One region of the Lactococcus formosensis genome, then DNA from elsewhere that is predicted to be linked to it. Evidence: predicted binding sites of a transcription regulator. Region 1 holds the regulator's gene; the other holds the start of a gene.

Region 1 (7,538 bases):
ACAATTGAGAAGAAAAAATATTTTATCACCTTAGATGATGAAAAAAACCTTCTTTATTTAGCAGATGCGACTTCTGAGGCGAACAGTCGCGAGAGCCTACAGGAAAGTCGTGCTGTTATTGGAAGTATCTCGGTCGATAACTATGATGATGTTACAGATTTGATTGCTGATAGTGAGCGTACCAAGGTTAATAGTTTGATTGCTAGCAACTTAGAGAGCTTTGCAAGTAAATACGGTGTATATTTACGCCGTGTCTCAAGCAGTCGTTACTATTTCTTTTGTGATTACGGTATTTTGAACCGAATGATTGAGGATAAGTTTTCTTTATTGAAGGATTTCCGGAAAAATTCAGCTGAAAGCAAGATTCCACTCACCTTATCCGTGGGGGTATCTTATGGTTGGAATGATTTTCCAAGTATTGGTAAAACCTCCCTCAACAATCTTGAGTTAGCTTTAGTTCGTGGGGGTAACCAAGCAGTCCTTCGGGAGAACACACCGCAAGCAAAAACAATCTATTTTGGTGGTAATTCTGAAAGTCGGACGCAAAAATCAAGAACACGTGCGCGTGCTATCTCGACGGCATTACAGACAATCATCAGTGAAAGTGAAGATGTCTTTATCGTAGGACACCGCTTCCCAGATATGGATGCCTTAGGTGCGGCAATTACGATGAAAAATTTTGTCAACATGTCAGGAAAAGAAGCCTATGTGGTTTATGACCCTGAGCAACTGATGCCAGAGGTAAGCCGAGCTATTAATCTAGTAAACGAAACTGAAGAAGGTTTTGCACATATCATTAAGCTTGAAACAGCCTTTGATATGAAGACGGAAAACTCCCTACTGATTATGGTTGACCACTCAAAGACCACTCAGACACTCAGTCTTGATTTTTATAAGTCATTTAGTAAACTGGTTGTTATTGACCATCATCGTCGAGATGATGATTTCCCTGAGCATGCTTTGCTGTCTTATATTGAATCAAGTGCAAGTTCAGCCAGTGAATTAGCGGTCGAACTTTTACAATTCCATGAATATAACTCGAAAATGACGGTGACAGATGCTAGTATTGCGCTAGCTGGGATTGAGCTGGATACGAAACATTTCACCAAAGCAACAACTTCCCGTACTTTTGAGGTGGCTGCTTATCTCCGCTCACAAGGAGCTGACAATAACCTGATTAAAGGAATTTTAGCTACTGAGTTTGAAAAATATAAAAAGATTAATGAAATTATTCTCAACTCAGAATATGTTGCGCCAGGAGTCGTGGTTGCCTTGGGTAAACCCAACCAAAAATATGACAATGTTGCGACAGCTAAAGCTGCAGACACTCTGCTAGATATGGCAGATGTTCAAGCAGCATTCTCTATTACAAATCATCAAAATGGCTATATCTCCATCTCGGCACGGTCATTCAAAGATTATAATGTCCAAACGATTATGGAAGCCATGGGTGGTGGTGGTCACTTTAATGCCGCCGCAACACAAATATACGAACGAAATATCGATGAAGTCAAAAAAGACCTCATCGCATTAATTAAGGAAAGAGAGAACGAACAATGAAAGTAGTATTTTTAGCAGATGTAAAAGGACAAGGAAAAAAAGGCGAAATCAAAGAAGTACCTACAGGATATGCAAATAACTTTCTCCTTAAGAAAAATTTAGCAAAAGTTGCAACAAGTGCTGCTGTGGCAGAACTTCAAGGGAAAACAAAAGCTAAAGAAAAAGAAGAAGCTGAGGAGCTTGCAGCGGCTAAAGCATTGAAAGAACGTCTTGAACAAGATGATGTTATGGTTGAAATCAAGATGAAGGTTGGAACGACAGGTCACACCTTTGGCGCTGTGGATAAAGCTGATATCGCGAAAGCACTTCAAAGCCAATTGGATGTCAAAGTAGACAAACGTAAAATTCAATTGATTAATAAGATTCAAGCGCTTGGAATTAAAGATGTTCCAATCAAATTGCACCGTGATGTAACTGCTACAGTCAAGGTCAAAGTAAGCGAGAGATAACATGCCTGATATTGATATTATCAAAGCACCGCCACAAGATTTAGCCGCCGAACAAGCCGTTTTGGGGGCTATTTTCCTTGATAGTGACCGCTTGATTGAAGTGAAAGAATTTCTTTCTACGGATGACTTTTACAAAAACGCACACAAGATTATCTTTCGAGCTATGGAACACTTATCGGACAATCGTGAAGCGATTGATGTGTTAACTGTCCGCTCGCTTTTAGAAAATCAAAACGACCTAGAGGCCATTGGGGGGATTGCTTATATTGCTGAGCTTGCCACCGCAACACCAACAGCGGCCAATGCCTCATATTACGCAAAAATTGTTGCTGAGAAATCTTTACTGCGTCAGCTAATCACTAAACTCACTCAAAGCGTAGAGAAAGCATACAGTCAGGAAGATCCAGCCGAGGATGTTCTTGCAGAAGCTGAAAAGTCATTGATTGATGTGCAGCAAGGACGTAATACGTCAAGCTTCCGCCGTATATCAGATGTCTTGTCGATGAATTTGGATGATCTGGAAGAACGTGCTAAACAGAAATCAACAATTACAGGTATCGCGACTGGTTACCCGGCCTTGGATGCTATGACAACAGGGCTCCATGAAGAGGAACTTATTATTCTTGCCGCGCGTCCAGCCGTTGGTAAGACGGCCTTTGCATTAAATATTGCGCAAAATATTGGGACGAAGCAAGATAAAACTGTTGCTATCTTTTCATTGGAAATGGGTGCGGAAAGTCTTGTTAACCGGATGCTCGCAGCGGAAGGAACAATTGAGTCTCATAACTTACGTACTGGACAACTTAATGACGAGGAGTGGAACCAGTATTTTATTGCTATGGGAACACTTTCGAAAGCAAGTATCTACATTGATGATACCCCAGGGATTAAAATTACAGAGATACGTGCACGCTCTCGTAAGTTAGCACAGGAAACAGGTAATCTTGGACTTATTGTTATTGACTATTTGCAGTTAATTTCGGGTACAGGACGAGAAAACCGCCAACAAGAAGTCTCAGAAATTTCACGTCAGTTGAAGATTTTGGCAAAAGAACTAAAAGTTCCTGTCATCGCTTTAAGTCAGCTTTCACGTGGAGTAGAGCAACGTCAAGATAAACGGCCTGTCTTATCAGACATTCGTGAATCTGGGTCAATCGAGCAAGATGCTGATATTGTTGCCTTTCTTTATCGGGATGATTATTATGATCGTGCCGGGGCAGATGATGATGACGATGGCTTTAATGAAGTCCCAGAAGTCGACAATAAAGTAGAAGTTATTATTGAAAAAAACCGTTCAGGAAGTCGGGGAACTGTAGAATTACTCTTCCTGAAAGAATACAATAAATTTGCCAGTATTGATAACAGATATGAAGACTAGCATTTCTAGGGGTATTCGTGTTATAATGGATAAGATTTAAAATTTATAATGGTAAGCTAGGCGGAAAACGCCTGTCTTTGCATTTCTAGAGAAAAATTGGAGAGTAAAATGGATAACCAAAATCAAAGCCAAGAAGTAGGAAAAATCGTAGATATCAGAAAACAAGTTGAAGAACATGTTGGCCAAACCATTGAAATTACATCACAATTTGGACGTAAACGTGAAAATCGTCATAAAGTCAACTTGATTGAGACTTATGCCACACACTTTGTTATTGAAAATATCCCAGCACGTGGTCCAAAAACAACAGAGTCTTATCAATATGCTGACATTTTGACTCAAACAATTTTGATTCACTATCCAAATAAATAATTTGTTCAGTGATGTAATCTATTTGTGAAGCTTTCTATAGCATTTTTTGATGTGTGAAAGACTAGATAAAAGCTTCAGGGGTGACGTTGCCGATAGCGGCACGAACACTCACTAGAAGAAAACTTCCCAAAAGCAAAACCATAAAAAAACCAAAGAAAGGAGTAAATATGACATCTTCAAGCCTATCAATGATGCCTGTCAAAGGCGGTTCAGGAAATGCTTTTGTTGGCGAAAGCGACAATAAACGTGTTTTTATCAAAAAAAATTGTAGCCCTTTTTTGACAAGTGTGTATCTTGAAGGTATTACGCCACAAGTTCTATGGACGAAGCGTACAGCAGAAGGTGACATGTTAGCTGCTCAACCTTGGATTAATGGTCATACGTTGAAACCTTATGAAATGAATGATTCACGTATTGGCGAAATTTTGCGGCATTTACATCAAAGCGAAAAACTTATCGAAGCCTGTAAAAAGTTAGATAACGAAGTCATGCTTCCAGCTGATCTTTTGGAACAAGTACTGAGTAAAAGCTCAATCTTTGAAACCAACGGCTTTCTCTCAAATGTCGTTGTGGAACTCTCAGAAAATCTTCCTGAGTTAAAAGAAGAAGACGTTACAGTTGTTCATGGTGATGTGAATCATAAAAACTGGCTGGTAGATGATGACAGTGACAAAGTTTATCTTGTGGATTGGGATACGGTCCTTTTAAGTAGTCCTTTAGTGGATATAGCACATGTTCTAACCCACTATATAAAACCCGAAAACTGGGAAGAGTGGCTCCATCAAGCAGGTTATAAAACAGCTAAAAATATAGAACATGAATTAATCTGGTATGGAAAGCTTTCTTTCCTACGTCAGATTTCGGAATATATGGCAAGAGAACAAATTAAGGAAACAGAACAAGAAATTGCTCGTTTTCAAAATTTTTGTCGTTTATTTTAAAACTTAGAAAATAAAAATAGGAGGCTTGCCTTCTTATTTTTTCAATAAATAGGAGAAAAAATGCGCGTAAGAAATCGTAAAGGCGCTGCGGAACACTTAGAAAGTAACGCACATGTTGTTGTAGAAAACCCAGCAGACTTTAAAGGACGTTGGGCAGAGCGTTTTGGAAATGATCACCCGATTCATATTGAAGTTGGATGTGGTAAGGGCGGTTTTATCACAGGAATGGCTGCCCAAAACCCAGAGATTAATTATATTGCGATTGATATGCAACTGTCCGTCTTATCTCACGCTTTAGACAAAGCTTTGGAAGCCAATCTACCTAATGTGCAAATGATGTTGGTTGATGGCGCAGCTTTAACAGAATATTTCGAAGATGCTGAAGTTTCGCGTGTTTATTTGAACTTTAGTGATCCTTGGCCAAAAACACGTCATGAAAAACGTCGTTTGACCTACAAATCATTCTTAGAGACTTACGAACAAATCTTACCATCAGAAGGAGAAATCCATTTTAAAACAGATAACCGTGGCCTTTTTGAATATTCATTGGCAAGTATGAGTCAGTATGGTATGATTTTAGAAAAAGTATGGTTAGATTTGCACGCAGATGAAGAGTTTGCCAAAGTCAATGTAATGACAGAGTATGAAGCAAAATTCTCAAGCAAAGGTCAAGTGATTTACCGTTTAGAAGCAAAATTCCCAAAGAGAGGTTAAGCTATGAGATGTCCAAAATGTCAATCTGAATCGTCACGAGTTGTAGATTCACGTCAAGCTGATAATATGATTCGTCGTCGTCGTGAATGTGAAAATTGTGGAAACCGTTTCACGACTTTTGAACGGATTGAAGAAATGCCACTTTTGGTCATTAAACGTGACGAGACACGTGAAGTTTTCAATCGTGATAAAATTATCACAGGAATAGTACGCAGTGCACGTAAACGACCTGTGACGAGTGAATCCATTGAAAAATTAGTTGATCGTGTCGAACAAAGAGTTCGCCGCTTGGAAAAAAATGAAGTACGTACCGAAGTCATTGGTGAATTTGTTATGGAAGAATTAATGGATTTGGATGATATTACCTATGTCCGCTTTGCGAGTGTGTACCGTTCCTTCAAAGATGTGAGTGAAATCGAAGACCTACTTAAAAAGATTACGAAAAAAGACTAACTGTTCTAAAAAAGAGAAATAAAAGGAAAAACTATGAGACCAGGCGATTCATTTTCTATTCTAAATCGAGGAAAAATCAGCTTTGATGCCGATACTTTTTCGCTACTTTACTTGCCTATTATTGGGCGAGACGCTTTTGGCCTCTATCAACTCTTGCGCGTTTTTTCGACGGGCAAGATTTCTCATTTTTTAGAGTATCTTGACTTTGGGCTCAATCCTTTTCTCGAAGCTTTAGATAAACTCTCAGGGATTGGACTTGTGCGAGTATTTGATCAACAACCGGGATATCTTCTAGAAGTAAAAAGTCCTTTAACTTTTGAAGAATTTTTAGCAGATGAATTTTATAAGCAATTGCTGATTTCACGTATCGGGGAAAATAAAGTTAACGCTTTGGCCAAAAAACACGAACCTGATGCTCTAGAAATTACGAAAAAGTTTCATGAAGTTTATGCCGTGAAATTCGAGCCTACGCACACTGCTATTCAAACAGAAAAATTTGATTTGAATTCCTTCAAGAGTATTATGGAAAATCAGCATCTGACTTTTGCAAATGAAAATCAAGATATCTTGACTCTGTATGGTTTGGCTGAAAAATTTGATCTCAACTGGTATGAATTATTTAAAGCAGCTGAGCAAACAGCTAATGCTGACAAAACTTTAAACACAGCCAACCTGACAAGAATGTTAGCTGGAAAATCTGAACCTTTACCTGCCTTGTCAGAGTTTCCTAAGGGATTCCAGGACTTGATTGTCATCAGTAAAGAGGTCAGCCCACGTGATTTTTTAAATAAGCTTAAACAACAAGCTGGTGGTTTTGCTTCACAGGAAGAACTTAAGATATTGAATAATTTAGACAAGCAAAATATTACGGACCAAGTGCAAAATATTTTGATACACTATGTTTTGATTCAACAAGGAAATGCTAGTCTGAATGCTCGCTTTGTTAACACTCTGGCAAATGATTGGATGCGCCATAAAGTTTATAATTCTGAAACAGCAGTAAAAAGAATACTGGAACGTCAACAACAAGCAGAAGAAAAGCAAAAAGCTAACAAAAATTATAAAAACTCAGGCAAATTGGTCAAAAAAGCGCCTGAATGGTCCAATGCCAGCTATGTAAACACGACCAGTGCAGAAGATATTGCCAAGTTCGAGCAATATAAGGCTTCCCGCCGTAAGGACAAGAAGGAGAATTGAGCATGGAATCAATTGGAGAACTTTTGAGTAAGCGCCCAGATGTACGTGGAAATTTTGAAAAGCTCGTCGCTGAAGTCATGAAAAATGAACACGTTCAAGCTTTTATTTCTGAAAATCAAATGACCGAAGATGAGGTGCAGCGTAGTTATTCGAAGTTTTATGAATTTGTTAAAGAACGAAAAAAATTCGAAGAACATGAAAAAATGGCAGCTGATGGCTATGAACCTGTCTTGATTATGAATCATGGCTACGCAGATGTATCTTATCAAACGACAGCTGAACTGGCACGCCGTCAAGAAGCCAGCAATCAATTACGCCGCGTTCAGATTATTGGTTTACCTAAAGAAATGAAGCAAATTGATTTTTATGCGGATGTCTTCACAGACAATCAAAATCAATTTGACTTGTTCCGGAAAGTAGAAAACTTTATTGATAATTTTCCACAAGAAAAAGGACTTTACATCTACGGCGATT
Region 2 (7,538 bases), 270 kb from region 1:
AAGTCCGAAAGTTCTACTTCACGTAATGTTCTATCTAAGGCAATATTCGCATACGCATCATTCCCAAAAATATCGTTGAGCACATCAAGTGCGACTTGTCTTGCATTATTTGCCAAATTGATCTCCTATATTTACTTTCTGTCCTAAACCATTAAGGAAACTAATAATATCCATTTTGGGCTTTCCAGCTGGCTGTACTTCGAGAAGTTCTAAAGCACCAGAACCTGTTGCCACTATGAGGGATTTTTTTGTTTTATCAATAATTTCACCAGGTTGTCCTTGTTTCTCTGTGTCGATAGGACGACTGTTGTAGATTTTGAATCGTCCTTGATTCCAGAGGGTATGTGCTACAGGAAATGGATTCATACCACGGATTTGATTAAAGATTTGACGGTTATTTTTTGACCAGTCAATTTTTTCTTCGTCAGGGCTAATGTTTGGAGAGAAAGTCGCTTGTGTTTCATCCTGCGCTTCTGGTTTGATTTCTCCTGCAACGTATAGAGGCAACGTTTCAAGAAGAAGATCACGGCCGATAATAGCTAATTTTTCGAACATCGTTCCTACATTATCTTCATCTAAAATCGGAGTAGAAGCTTTCGCAACCATATCCCCTGCATCCATCTTTCTGACCATTTCCATAATGGTCACGCCTGCTTCTTTTTCGCCATTCATAATTGCATAATGGATCGGTGCTCCACCACGATACTTAGGCAACAAAGAGGCATGAACATTTACTGCAAAAGCCATTGCATCAAGTAATTTTCCTGGCAAGAACTGCCCGAAGGCTGCCGTTACAATACCTGCACCTTGAGCACCAAATGCCAGTAATTCATCCATTTCAGCTGAACCAGATAATTTCTCAGGCTGTAAAATTTTCAAGTCCGCTTTCAATGCCAGCTCTTTTACGGGTGTTTGACGAAGCTCTTGCTTACGTCCCACCTTACGATCAGGCTGTGTGACGACAGCTAAAATGTCATAACGTTGGCTATCAATCAATCCTTGCAATACCGTTTGAGAAAACTTAGGAGTCCCCATAAATATGATTTTTGTTTTTGTCATAGTATTATTTTAACACGTTGTCTAAATCTTTTTCTTAATGCTTCAAGTTTATTGTGATTTCCTTGAACATATTTCTCGTGTCCCTCATCCTCCTCTTTTATTTTTCATAAAAAACTTTCTTCTTACCCTATAAAAAATGTGTGCCTTTATTATAACATTTTCTTAACCCCTATTCCTTTTCATACCCTTGATTATAGACTATAATCTCAGGATATTCTTCACTTTCAATAAAAAAATAAAAAAGAGAGCACAACAATGCATCTCTCTTTTATTATTTGTTAGCCCCAAAATGAATTAAAAATAAATAATAACTATATATATTTGCCGGTATAAGGTAGGGGTTGAGCTTCCATAAAATCATATGTTTCTACTTGTTCAGCTTCGGTGAAGAAGGCGGTATTTCGCTCTGTGAGCATAATGTTTCCCGGTCCATTTTCTTCAAAACGAACTAAGAAAGTCGGTTTGCCTTTCGCTATCGCATAGCCTAACTCCCATGCAGTACCCGAATCCGTATCCTGTCCATCATAGTCTAAAATGGCAACAATTACATCGGCAGCTTCCACTTCTTTAACGTCGTTTTCCATTGTAGCTTTTGCCCACACTGGTGTAAATGGTTCAACATCCTCTGCTAAACCTTCTGGGCGTTGACAACGCATGGGACTAAAATAAGAGGCAACTGTTTCGTTCTTAGCAAGTGCTGCTTCCAATTTTTCCACTTTTTGAATTTGACTCTCACTGAAAAAGGGTGCTGCAAGATACACTTTTACTTCTTGTTCAAATAGCTTGTTCATAATTTAAGTCTCCTAATAACTGCATGGCTTGTTCCGTTGTCTCAACTAGATGGACAGCTTCTAAAACTTCTAAAGACAACATTTCTTCTTTGGTTTGTTGCTGAATCATATTAAATAAAGGAAGATAGAAGTCTTTATCAATGAAAATAACCGGCCGTATTTCTGTTTGTCCAATGCTCATCTCCGTCAGGAGCTGAAAAACTTCTTCCATTGTCCCAAAGCCTCCAGGCAAAATAATAAATGCTTCGCCTAAATCAATCAACTTGCGCTTGCGTTCATCCATATTTTTAGCCAGATAAAGCTCTGTTGCATTTTGACGTGGCGGCTCTAAAGGTAAGACTCCTTCAGGATAAACAGCAATAACTTGTCCCTTATTCTCTAGCACCGCATCCGATACAGCACCCATACATCCTTCTTGAGAACCTCCATACACTAAGGTGTGCCCGCTACGCGTTATTGCTTCTCCGAGTTTCTTACTGCGCAATAAATGAGTCGGATTTTTTCCATCTCGGGCCGATAAGAAAACAGTTAAATTCATTTGCTGTTCTCCTCCTCAATTTCTGCGAGCTTATCTTTAATTTGTTTAAGGACAAATAATTTTGCTTTTTCATCCTCAACAAAATCATACTTATCGCCGTCAATTTGAATTTTCGGACAAATATCAAAATCCTCAAACCATTTTTCGTAACGCTTGTTTAACTCTTGATAATAGTCATAAAGTGAGCTGTCATATTCCAATTGTTCAAACTCACGTCCTCTTTTCTGGATACGTTCGAGCATTTTTTCAAAAGAAACACTCACATGAATCAAGAGATCAGGGCGCTTTTTGAAAGTTATTGTGTTGATTTCCTCTAACATATTTTCCAGTAAAGCATCATAAACTTCTACTTCAATATCTGTTGCTCGTCCCAAGTCTGCATTCAGATGAAAAAGCAAACTGTCCTCATAAATTGAACGGTCAAGGACGTTATTATTATGCGAAAGTGCTCTTTTTATCGAGTCAAACCTCTTATTCAAAAAATAGATTTGCAACAAAAAGGCATATTTTTGTGGATTTTGGTAAAAGAGAGGTAAAACCTCATTATCATCTACACTTTCATAGAACGCCTCTGTTCCTAGATCCTCTGCCAACATTTCTGTAAGTGAACTTTTGCCAGCTCCAATTGTTCCAGCTAATACTAACACTGCCATTTTTTCCTTCCTAACTTTTTGTATTCTAATTTCCAGAATACTATGTGAAAAGGTTCATTGAGGTAATGAACACACTATTTTGCTTCAATACGCCTCAAGACACAAACACAACATATAGTGCCTAAAGACATTTTTTATTATATCACAACACAACATATAGTGCTCGCTTTAAAAATGTAAGCAATGAAAACCTCGAAAAATAAGACAATGCTCATAAAGAAAAAAATGACAATTTACTTGTCATTTTTATACAAAATTTTGTGGTTCACTATCAATAAGAACTCTGACATCCTTGTTTTCACGCTTTTGTGTTAAATCAAGGACCTGATTTAATACTTCTTCCAGTTGCTCCTCAAAGCGATACTTCACCAGGATTTGATAATGATAAAGATTATGTGTCCGCGCGATAGGTTTAGGGGTCGGTCCTAATATTTTGGCTTTCTCTGATAAATTTGCCTTAATTATACTTGCTATCTCATAAGCTTTTTTTGCAACAGCATCTTCATCCTTATGACTAACTAAAATCTGAACCGTAAAATAATAGGGTGGATAAGACAGCTGTTGACGGTAATACATTTCCTGACGATAGAAGGCTTCATAATCTTGATCAGCTACAAGTTTAACCGCATAATGTCCCGGGTTAAATGTCTGGATGATAACTTCACCTTTTTTATCTGCACGTCCTGCACGTCCTGCAACTTGCATCAATAACTGGAAACTGCGCTCACTTGCACGAAAATCTGGAAGATTTAAGCCAGTATCCGCATTGATTACTCCCACTAAAGTTACGTTAGGAAAGTCTAATCCCTTAGCAATCATCTGTGTACCCAAAAGCACATCCGCCTCATGATTACCAAATTTCTTTAAAATTTTCTCATGTGCATTCTTCGTTTTTGTTGTATCTACATCCATACGTAAAATACGGATTCCTGGTAGTAATTTTTCTAATTCTTCTTGTACCTTCTGCGTACCTGAGCCATAATATCGGATTTTTCGGCTTTGGCAGCTTGGACAAACTTGTGGAATCTCCTCTTGATGACCACAATAATGGCAATTTAAAGTTTTCGTATCCATATGAAGGGTTAAAGAAATATCACAGTTTGGACATTCAACAACGAAGCCACAATCCCTGCACATCACAAATGAACTGTAGCCACGACGATTAAGCATCAAAATTACTTGCTCATTTCGCTCAATTTTTTCCCGAATTTTTTGAAGTAAAGCATCTGAAAAATTGGCAGACTTATCGCTAAGATTATTACGCATATCTACAATTTTAACTTCAGGTAGAAGAGCTTGGTCATTCGCACGGTGCGTGAGTGTCAATAAATGATAAACATTTCGCTGAGCACGTGCTCGACTCTCAAGACTAGGTGTCGCTGAACCGAGAACTAAACGTGCATGATGATATTGTGCACGTAATAAGGCAATGTCTCTGGCATGATAACGAGGACTTGAATCTTGTTTATAACTTGTTTCATGTTCCTCGTCAATAATGATAACTCCAATGTTTTCCAAAGGTGCAAAGATAGCTGATCGCGCCCCGACAACAACCTGTGCGCGTCCTTCCTTTATCTTACGCCATTCGTCATATTTTTCGCCATCTGATAGTCCCGAATGCATGATTGCCACTTTCTTCCCAAAGCGTGCAATAAAACGATTAGACATTTGTGGTGTTAGGGAAATCTCGGGAACCAGCATAATTGCAGATTGCCCTTTTTCCAAAAAGTGTTCAATAACCTGTAAATAAATCTCTGTTTTTCCTGAACCTGTAATTCCCTCAAGTAAAAAGGGCTTATCTGCAGAAGAAACAATAGCATCAAATGCAAGCTGCTGCTCATGATTCAGAACTTTCGCTTGATCAGGTACGACTGCTTCAAAAACGGATGAAGTTCTAGAAACCTCTTTTTCAGTCACTTCAACAAGTTCATTTTCTATAAAATACTTGATGACAGTCGAAGAAAATGGCAAGTCTTTTTGACGCACACTTGCTTCTTGGTTTAAAAGATAGTCCTTTAATTCCGCTCTTTTTTTAGCTGCTTTTCCAATCTCAAAAGTGGCCAATTTGGCATTAGCCTTTAGATACTTTTCTATTTTCTTGTTCTCTTTTGACTTTGCAGAGTAGCTAACGACTAATTTCCCTGCCTTAATATCTTTTAAAGCTTGAACTTTTTGACTTTCGTCAAGCACGCTCCACTTGGTTTGAATTCCTTCTTGATTAGTCAAAATCTTATCATAACTTGAATTCAATAAATTAGGCAGCATCGCTTTCAGACAGGATATTTTGTAAGAAAAAACAGTATGTCGCATTTCATCTGCCAAACAGAGCTGTTCCTTTGTCAAGACAGGCTCTAAGTCGAGAAGTTCAGCTATTTCTTTGAGATTCTCTTCTTCGTGGTCTCCTGCTTCAATAACTATTCCCTGAACCAGACGATTTCCTTTACCAAAAGGAACATGGACGCGCATCCCTGGCTCAATCATCTCTTGCAGCTCTGTAGGAATTGCATAGGAGAATGGTTTATCTGTCTGCATCAGAGGAACATCTACAATAATTCGTGCTGTTTTTTTGAACATTTTTCTCCTCTGCTTACTTTTTCTGTGGCTAAATATAGTGATTTAATTATAGCAAAAAGAGATGACCGAATGTCAACTCTGAATTTTGGAAAAAGAAAAACTTCCAAAGTTTAGGTATATAAACCCTTGAAAGTTTGTAGTATATTTTATTCAGCCGCAGCAGCAGCTTTAGCTGCACGGTTTCCTTTTTGTTTTGCTTCTTCTTCAGCTTCTTCTTTCGCAATTTGTTCACGAATAAGTTTTTCGGCCATTTTTTGTTGAAGACGTTCTAATTCACGTTTTTCTTTCAAAGTTTCACGTTTGGCATCTGGAGAAGGGTGGATTGTTACCGTTCCCTCTGCAATTTCTTCCAAAGCTTGTAAAGTACGCTTCACAGATTTGAATTCCATTGTAGGACGTTTACCATCACGTAGTTCATGAGCACGTTTGGCTTCCAAAACAACGAGTGAATATTTTGAATCCACGTTTTGGAGTAATTTGTCAATTGAAGGTTCTAACATCATATCAGTTTCCTCTTTTCTTTTCTGTACGCTACTACATTGGGCTGCGAGTACCAATGGGCTCTCTTTTCAAGCAGCCTGAGCGTCTTTCAGTTAAAAACTAAAGCCACTTGTTTTTAATTTTTTCCGTCTTCGTCTAACTTCTCAATCATATGAGCATAACGTTCCATGACACGATCAACACGGTAATGTTCGGCCTCAATAATCTTGATAACACGTTCTGCAGCGAGTTCAACCTTGTCATTGACTACAGCATAGTCGTATTCACTCATCAAGCGAATCTCTTCTTTAGCTTTCATCATACGGTTATTGATAACCTCTGCACTATCAGTACCGCGCCCGACAAGTCGACCACGTAACTCTTCCAAGTCTGGAGGTGTCAAAAAGACAAATACACCATCTGGTACTTTCTCTTTAACTTGTAAGGCCCCTTGAACTTCAATTTCAAGAAATACATCCTTACCTTCATCCAAGGTTTGATTAACGTAAGTTAAAGGAGTCCCGTAGTAATTGCCAACATATTCAGCATATTCTAACATTTCACCTTTGCGTATCATTTCCTCAAACTCTTCACGTGTACGGAAATAATAATCTTTTCCGTCTACTTCACCAGGGCGTTGTGCACGTGTTGTCATTGATACGGAGTAATCAAAGTTATTTTCATTTTCAAAAATTTTCGCACGGACAGTACCTTTTCCTACTCCAGAAGGACCAGAAAAGACAATTAATAAACCACGTTCGGGCATCTTTTTAACCTCACTTATTGTTTACAATCTATTCTAGCAAAGTTGGGCTTGTATATCTACTTTGCGTAACACAAAGTAACTTTAATTAATCAAATTGTAACATACTTTAGTTTTTTATTCTTCTTTAAATAAAAAAGTACCCTAGAGTACTTTTTTATTTTGCATAGTCAATCGCACGTGTTTCACGAATAACTGTTACTTTAATATTTCCTGGATAATCCATTTCATCTTCAATACGATTTTTCACATCTCGTGCAAGAATTACGATTTGATCATCCGTAAGCTTCTCTGGTTTAACCATGACACGAACTTCGCGTCCTGCCTGTAAGGCAAATGCACTTTCAACACCATCAAAACTTGTTGAGATATTTTCCAAGTCACGGAGTCGTTTAATATAATTTTCGATTGATTCGCGACGTGCTCCAGGACGTGCTGCACTTAAAGCATCAGCTGCAGCAACCAAAGTAGCGATATTACTGTTTGGTTCTGTATCGCCATGGTGACTTGCAATGGTATTAATAACAATTGGATTTTCCTTGTACTTACGTGCAAGTTCTGTACCAATCTCAACGTGGCTACCTTCAACTTCATGATCCAATGCTTTACCGATATCATGTAGGAAGCCAGCACGTTTAGCGAGAGTCACATTTTCACCCATTTCACCAGCAAGGTTTCCG

What was found. The regulator NrdR, encoded in region 1, represses ribonucleotide reductase genes. The targets are predictions, from matches to a motif close to ACACNATATATNGTGT.
Region 2: VNN39_RS05165 (deoxynucleoside kinase) is a predicted target of NrdR. The motif match lies at 3,189-3,204, and genes of this name have one in related genera.

What each region holds. Positions count from the first base shown of each region.
Region 1 covers NZ_CP141721.1:1,324,687-1,332,224, forward strand. The annotation lists gene VNN39_RS06505 (DHH family phosphoesterase) at 1-1,560, shown strand, start outside; gene rplI (50S ribosomal protein L9) at 1,557-2,009, shown strand; gene dnaB (replicative DNA helicase) at 2,011-3,387, shown strand; gene VNN39_RS06520 (Veg family protein) at 3,496-3,759, shown strand; gene VNN39_RS06525 (phosphotransferase family protein) at 3,927-4,700, shown strand; gene trmB (tRNA (guanosine(46)-N7)-methyltransferase TrmB) at 4,761-5,414, shown strand; gene nrdR (transcriptional regulator NrdR) at 5,418-5,867, shown strand; gene VNN39_RS06540 (DnaD domain protein) at 5,901-7,064, shown strand; gene dnaI (primosomal protein DnaI) at 7,067-7,538, shown strand, end outside.
Region 2 covers NZ_CP141721.1:1,056,423-1,063,960, reverse strand. The annotation lists gene rsmB (16S rRNA (cytosine(967)-C(5))-methyltransferase RsmB) at 1-116, opposite strand, end outside; gene fmt (methionyl-tRNA formyltransferase) at 106-1,059, opposite strand; gene VNN39_RS05175 (nucleoside 2-deoxyribosyltransferase) at 1,371-1,850, opposite strand; gene VNN39_RS05170 (TIGR00730 family Rossman fold protein) at 1,834-2,388, opposite strand; gene VNN39_RS05165 (deoxynucleoside kinase) at 2,385-3,041, opposite strand; gene VNN39_RS05160 (primosomal protein N') at 3,288-5,615, opposite strand; gene rpoZ (DNA-directed RNA polymerase subunit omega) at 5,762-6,118, opposite strand; gene gmk (guanylate kinase) at 6,232-6,861, opposite strand; gene rny (ribonuclease Y) at 7,016-7,538, opposite strand, start outside.